Methyloferula stellata AR4: one gene and its partner. The protein of the gene in region 1 binds, or shares a complex with, the protein of each later gene. Links are inferred from orthologs where the notes say so. Each region holds a gene or a part of one and is shown on either strand. Other genes may lie near its edges.

Region 1 (3,335 bases):
TGGCGCTCGCCCGACGCGATCATGGCCGAGATTGCGCCTGCCTCGGCGCAAATCCCCGTCGGATAGGCCGCATTCTCGACATTGGCACCGGAAAATATGGCGCCTGATGGCGTCAACAGAGCCGCACCGACCGCAAAACCCGAATAAGGCGCATAGGCGTGGCGCCGCACGGCGCTCGCCGCCTCGAACAGAGCTTGAACCTTGTCCATGCGTCCTCTACTTCGGGTCTTCTGGAACTTGCTGCTCTATCCTTCTAGAACCAGCGGCAAAAGCGACAATCCCCGCTTCGCAATAGGATCTCGATGAAATTCACCCTTTCATGGCTCAAGGACCATCTTGAGACCGAGGCCTCGCTCGATGAGATCACAGCCACGCTGACGCGCGTCGGGCTCGAGGTCGAACATGTGGAAAATCCGGCTGAGGCTTTGCGGGATTTCACAATCGCCACTGTGATCGGGGCAAAGCCGCATCCCAATGCCGACCGGTTGCAGGTCTGTATGGTCGACACGGGCGCGGGTGCGCCGGTGCAAGTCGTCTGCGGTGCGCCCAATGCGCGGACCGGGCTAAAATCGGTCTTCTCAGCCCCCGGCACCTATATCCCGGGCAAGAAGATCACTTTGGGCAAAGGCGTGATCCGCGGCGTCGAATCGCTCGGCATGCTTTGTTCGGGCGCCGAACTCGGCCTCTCCGAGGATCACGACGGCATTCTGGAACTGCCCGAAGACGCGCCGCTCGGACAGGCCTATGCGGCTTGGATCGGCCTCGACGATCCGATGATCGAAATCAACCTTACGCCGAACCGGCCGGACGCCATGGGCGTCGAAGGCATAGCCCGCGATCTGGCTGCGGCCGGCCTCGGCAAATTGAAGACCCATAAGATCGCGCCGACGCCGGGGCATTTCCCCTGCCCTGTCGCGGTGAAGCTCGACTTCGCACCCGAAGACGCGCATCTCGCGCCGGCCTTCGCGCTGCGCCTCGTGAAGGCTGTGAAAAACGGGCCGAGCCCCGACTGGCTGCAGAAGCGCCTGAAAGCAATTGGTCTGCGGCCGATCAACGCGCTCGTCGATATCACCAATTATCTCGCCTTCGATCGCGCCAGGCCGCTGCATGTCTTCGACGCGAAGAAGGTGCATGGCGATCTTGTCGTGCGCCGCGCCAAGGACGGCGAAGAGATTCTGGCACTCGACGGCAAGACCTATAGGCTCGACGACAGCATGGTCGTCATCGCCGACGATCGCGGCGTCGAATCGATTGCCGGGATCATGGGCGGCGAGGCCTCCGGCTGCGACGAGACGACGACGGAAGTCCTGATCGAATCGGCTTTGTGGGACCCGACCAATATCGCCCGTTCGGGCCGCAAGCTCGGCATCACGTCGGACGCCCGCTATAGGTTCGAGCGCGGCATCGATCCGGCTTTTTGTCCGCCGGGCGAGGAACTTGCGACCCATCTCGTGCTTCAGTTTTGCGGCGGCGAGGCGTCCGAGATCACGCTCGCCGGAAAGATCCCCGAGCCCGATCACCGCATCGATTTCCCCTGGAGCGAGGTCAAGCGCCTCACCGGCCTTGACCTGCCGATTTCCGACATGGCGGCGATCCTCGAAAGGCTCGGCTTCGAGCTTGCGCTTGCCGATGGCAATAGCGACCGCGTAATGGTCAAAGTGCCGTCCTGGCGGCCGGATGTCGAAGGCAAGGCCGATCTTGTCGAAGAGATCGTGCGGATCGCGGGCATAGACAATATCACTTCGGTGCCTTTGCCCCGGCTCGATCAAAAGATCGCCGAGCCTGTTCTGACTTTGTTGCAAAAGCGCACCCGCGCGGCCAAGCGCGCACTGGCATCGCAGGGCCTGGTCGAGGCCGTCACATGGTCCTTCGTCGCCAAGGAACGCGCCCTTCTGTTTGGCGCGGCGCCTCCCGTCGAACTCGCCAATCCGATCGCGGCGGAACTATCCGCCATGCGCCCGAGCCTGCTGCCGGGTCTTGTCGCGGCAGCGCAACGCAATGCCGATCGCGGCCTCGGCGATGTGGCTTTGTTCGAAGTCGGCCAAATCTTCAAAGGGCAGGATGAAAAGGACCAGTTCGTCGCGGCGGCGGGCGTCAGGCGCGGCACGGCGAAGCCGCAAGGCGCCGGGCGTCATTGGGCGGCGCCGGCATCGAATGTCGATACATTCGATGCCAAGAACGATGCCTTGAGTCTTCTTGCCTCTTTGGGCGTGGCTTTGGGCGGTTTGCAGGTCGTATCCGGCGCGCCGGACTGGCTTCATCCGGGCCGCTCGGCTACGCTGCAATTCGGACCCAAAAACATCATCGGCTGGTTTGGCGAATTCAATCCCCGCCTTCTGGCCGCGATCGATGTCGAAGGTCCCCTGGTTGGCTTCGAAATCCTGCTGGACGACATACCAGCGCCGAAATTGAAGCCGACCAAAGCGAAGCCAAAGCTTGACCTGTCGGAGTTCATGCCGCTGCAACGCGATTTCGCCTTTATCGTCGACCGAGCCGTGAAGGCCGGAGATATCGTCAAGGCGGCGCAGGCCGGCGAACGCAATCTCGTCACGCAAGTGACGGTCTTCGATGTTTACGAAGGGCAAGGGGTTCCGGAAGGCAAGAAATCCGTCGCTATCGGCGTTACGCTGCAACCCCGCGACAAGACGTTGACCGAGGCCGAGATCGATGCCGCCGCGGGCAAGATCATCGCCGAAGTCGAAAAGAAAACCGGCGCCAACCTGCGAGGATAGACTCTGTGAGAGATGACGTATTTTCCGGCGAAGCCCTAGATCACGATGACTTTGGATTGAATCAATCCAAAGTCACGAACGCGATCGATTCTAATAGATTAGAGCGGGATGCAAGCGGAAAACCGCTACACACTTTTCCTCATCCCGCTCTGACGTTTTCAACAGCTCAAAATGCCGGCCCGGCAAGCCGGACAAAAAGGCGGCCTTGTTTCGGGCGTACCCCCGTCGCTCTGACTTTGATGTTTGCCATTTTTGCAGCGCTCCCGGTCGCCGCCGAACCACGCACGATCGCGGATTGCGAGAAGATTCAGGCAGCGGACGCCTATAATCAATGTCTCGCCAGCTTCGGCCCCGTCGCGCACAAGCATGGCGTTTCGGCCGATCCGGAAGGTGGAGGCAATGGCGGCGGTGGCGGGGGCGCTTCGACCGCGGCGCATGCGGCCCGACGCGGCCATGGCGCACACGCGGCCCATGCTTCACCACATGGATCACATGGGCGAGGCCGCCATTATCATGCCTCGCGGCCAGGACGCCACGCGACAGGGCATTATGCGGCAAGACATCAGTATGGACATCAATCGTCGAAGCACATGTCTTCGAAGC
Region 2 (3,301 bases), 270 kb from region 1 along the record:
CGCGCGAACTCGCAAGCCAGATCGCCGAGAGCTTCCGCGCCTATGGCCGTCACCAACATATGTCGATTGCGACCGTCTTCGGCGGCGTCTCGTTCCGGCCGCAGGCCGAACGCCTCAAACGCGGCGTCGATATTCTTGTCGCGACCCCCGGCCGCCTCATCGATCATCTCGACCAAGGCACCTTAATTCTCGACAAGGTCGAGATCCTCGTTCTCGACGAAGCCGACCAGATGCTCGATATGGGCTTCGTCCACGCGATCCGCCGCATCGCCAAGGTGCTGCCGAAGAAAAGGCAAAGCCTGTTCTTCTCGGCGACCATGCCGCGCGCCATCGGCCAGCTCGCAGGCGAACTTCTGCACGAGCCGGTCGAAGTCGCCGTGACGCCTGTCGCCTCGACGGTCAAGAAAATCGATCAGCAGGTGATCTTCGTCGAGACGGCGCGCAAGCGGCATGTTCTCGTCGAGCTTTTGCGGGAAGAAGGCTCCGGCCGCACGTTGATTTTCACCCGCACCAAGCACGGCGCCAATCATGTCGCCGAACATCTCGAAGCCAATGGCATCCCGGCCGGCGCGATCCATGGCAATAAGAGCCAGGGCCAGCGCGAGCGGGCTTTGGCCGGGTTTCGCGACGGCAGCGTGAAGGTGCTTGTCGCAACCGATATTGCGGCGCGGGGGATCGATGTCGATGACGTCACCCATGTCATCAATTTCGATCTGCCGAACGTGGCTGAATCCTATGTCCATCGCATCGGCCGCACCGCGCGGGCGGGCGCGTCGGGCATTGCCATCTCGTTTTGCGACGGCGAGGAACGGCCGTTTCTGCGGGCGATCGAATCCTTGATCCGCGAGAAGATCGCAACGACGGATCGCAGGCTTCCGCCGGGAAGTCCGATGCCGCGCCCGGCGGTCTCCGAGCGTCCGGCGCAGCCGCATCCGAAAGGCCGCAGCAACCGGCAGCCGCCGCGCGGACCCGGCAAAAGCGCCGAGTTCCGTGGAGACGGTGCGGGTGCTGCCGCTGGGCCGCGGGCGCATGCGCCGGGCAAACGCCCCCAGCCGGCTGGCCGGGGCGCTGCTCCGCATGCCAATGGTCCGGCTGCCGCGGCGCAAAAGCCGGCACGGTTCAATCGGCAAAAGCCTGGCTCGTCGCCTCGCTAAGCGCTGAAACCGGCGTTACTCGACAAGCTCTGATGCGCGTGGCAAAAACCGCGCATCAGACAAGCTAAAATAGAGATCGATCATCCATGTCCGAATTGGCATCGCTTGAAGCCGATGTGCTCGCGTCCGTCGAAGCTGCCGCCGACGAGGCTGCGCTCGAGACGGTGCGCGTCGCCGCGCTCGGCAAGAAGGGATCGATCTCGGCCCTGCTTGCAACCCTGGGCAAAATGGCGCCCGACGAACGCAAGACTCAAGGCGCCGCGATCAATGCCCTCAAAGACAAGGTCACCGAAGCGCTCGCCGCGCGCAAAGTTATCTTGAAGGAAGCTGCGCTCGAAGCAAGGCTTGTCGCCGAGACCGTCGATGTGACTTTGCCGGTGCGCGTCACGCCGCTTGAAGCCGGCCGCATTCATCCGATCACGCAGGTCATGGACGAACTCGCCGCGATCTTCGCCGACTTGGGTTTTTCGATTGCCGAAGGGCCGGATATCGAGAGCGACGATTATAATTTCACCAAGCTGAATTTCCCGCCGGATCATCCCGCGCGCGAAATGCACGACACGTTCTTCCTGATGCCCGACGCCAAGGGTGAACGCAAAGTGCTGCGCACCCATACGAGTCCGGTGCAGGTGCGCACCATGCTGACGCAAAAGCCGCCGATCCGGGTGATCTGCCCGGGCCGCACCTATCGCTGCGATTCCGACCAGACGCATACGCCGATGTTTCATCAGGTCGAAGGCCTCGTCATCGACAAGCAGGCAAACCTCGGCCATCTGAAATGGGTGCTGGAAGAATTCTGCAAGGCCTTCTTCGAAGTGTCCGACGTCAAGATGCGCTTCAGGCCGAGCTTCTTTCCCTTCACCGAGCCGTCGATGGAAGTCGATATTCAATGCTCGCGCAAAGGCGGCGAAATTCGCTTCGGCGAGGGCGACGACTGGCTCGAAATTCTCGGCTGCGGCATGGTGCATCCGAACGTGCTGCGAAATTGCGGGCTCGATCCCGATGTCTATCAGGGCTTCGCCTGGGGCATGGGGATCGACCGCATTGCCATGCTCAAATATGGCATGCCGGACCTGCGCGCCTTCTTCGAGGCCGACGTGCGCTGGCTGACGCATTACGGCTTCCGCCCGCTCGACATGCCGAGCCTGATCGGCGGGCTAAGCAGCTAAATCGCTCAGGGCATCAGGCCGCAGTTTTTTGCCAGATGGGCTGGCCCTGCGCCTCGAATTGCGCCTTGAAATCCTCAAAACGCAGATCCCGGATCGGATTTAAATTGTCGTCCAGGAACCGATAAAGCACGTCCTGGACGTTGCGATTGCTGAAAAAGACGATCGCGTCCCGATCGCCGCCGCCTTCGGTATGCGGCTCGCTCATTGCCGAACCCGACACGTAACTTCCTGTCGGCCTGATCTCAATCAGATCCCCAGCCTTATTGTACAAGCGCAGTTCCCCTTGGACCACGAATGTAACGTAATCGGCATGGTGCTGATGCAGGTCCGCTTTCTGATTGGCCGCGAACTTGAACAATATGTCGACGATACGGTTGGCTTCGTCGATTTTGTAGACGTAGAATTCGACATGGTCCAGCCAGTCGAGCTTGTACCAGGTGACACGGCTCTCATCGAACGACACAGGCTGATTACCCATTGCGATCTCCTCCATAGTCCGGCGCCGTGGGTTGGTCTCTGCGAAAAGGTTTCCGCCGTACGGCCGTTGTTTCCTTGCGCGCCTTTGTCAAAAACTAAGAGGTTTGAGCTTTTGCTTGAAGAGGCAGGACGCCTGACAGGCGCCGGGCAAATTTCCCGTTCGGCCCGATTGCGCGGAGAGACGAACTGATCGCGCGGGTCCCGCGTATGACGAAAATTATGGGCCTTGAATGAGGCCTGGCACGAGCGCGGCGGTGCGGTTCCTGAGTTTCGGCAAAGAAGGTCGTCCAAACAACCTGCCAAACACAGAACCTGCCGGGGGCGGGGGCGGGGGCGTGGGCGGAGCTTTTGTAAAATCGGCCGCCCGATCCACGCCGACAATGAGGCTCGCTTCGTAGTGGTCACGTGCCTCGCGAATGGAGCAAAACCCGAGCCGCTGCGGATCCTGCTCCGTTACGATCATGTCATTGGCGTTGACCACCATTCTATTGCCCGCCCGGC

Evidence for each region.
Region 2: the proteins of pheT (region 1) and pheS are in contact, whole or in part, in a crystal structure (PDB 6P24), measured with the Escherichia coli proteins. The link is inferred for Methyloferula stellata AR4 from one-to-one orthologs.

What each region holds. Positions count from the first base shown.
Region 1 is NZ_ARWA01000001.1:1,594,610-1,597,944, reverse strand. What follows is about bases 1-3,017. They hold pheT (phenylalanine--tRNA ligase subunit beta), read left to right. Parts: upstream 1-302; coding sequence 303-2,732; downstream 2,733-3,017. Other genes in these bases: A3OQ_RS0107820 (cytidine deaminase), read right to left, coding at 1-209.
Region 2 is NZ_ARWA01000001.1:1,869,264-1,872,564, forward strand. The notes cover bases 299-3,281. They hold pheS (phenylalanine--tRNA ligase subunit alpha), read left to right. Parts: upstream 299-1,240; coding sequence 1,241-2,323; downstream 2,324-3,281. Other genes in these bases: A3OQ_RS0109195 (DEAD/DEAH box helicase), read left to right, coding at 299-1,154; A3OQ_RS0109205 (hypothetical protein), read right to left, coding at 2,337-2,816; A3OQ_RS0109210 (intradiol ring-cleavage dioxygenase), read right to left, coding at 3,018-3,281. Outside these bases: more of A3OQ_RS0109195, read left to right, coding at 1-298; more of A3OQ_RS0109210, read right to left, coding at 3,282-3,301.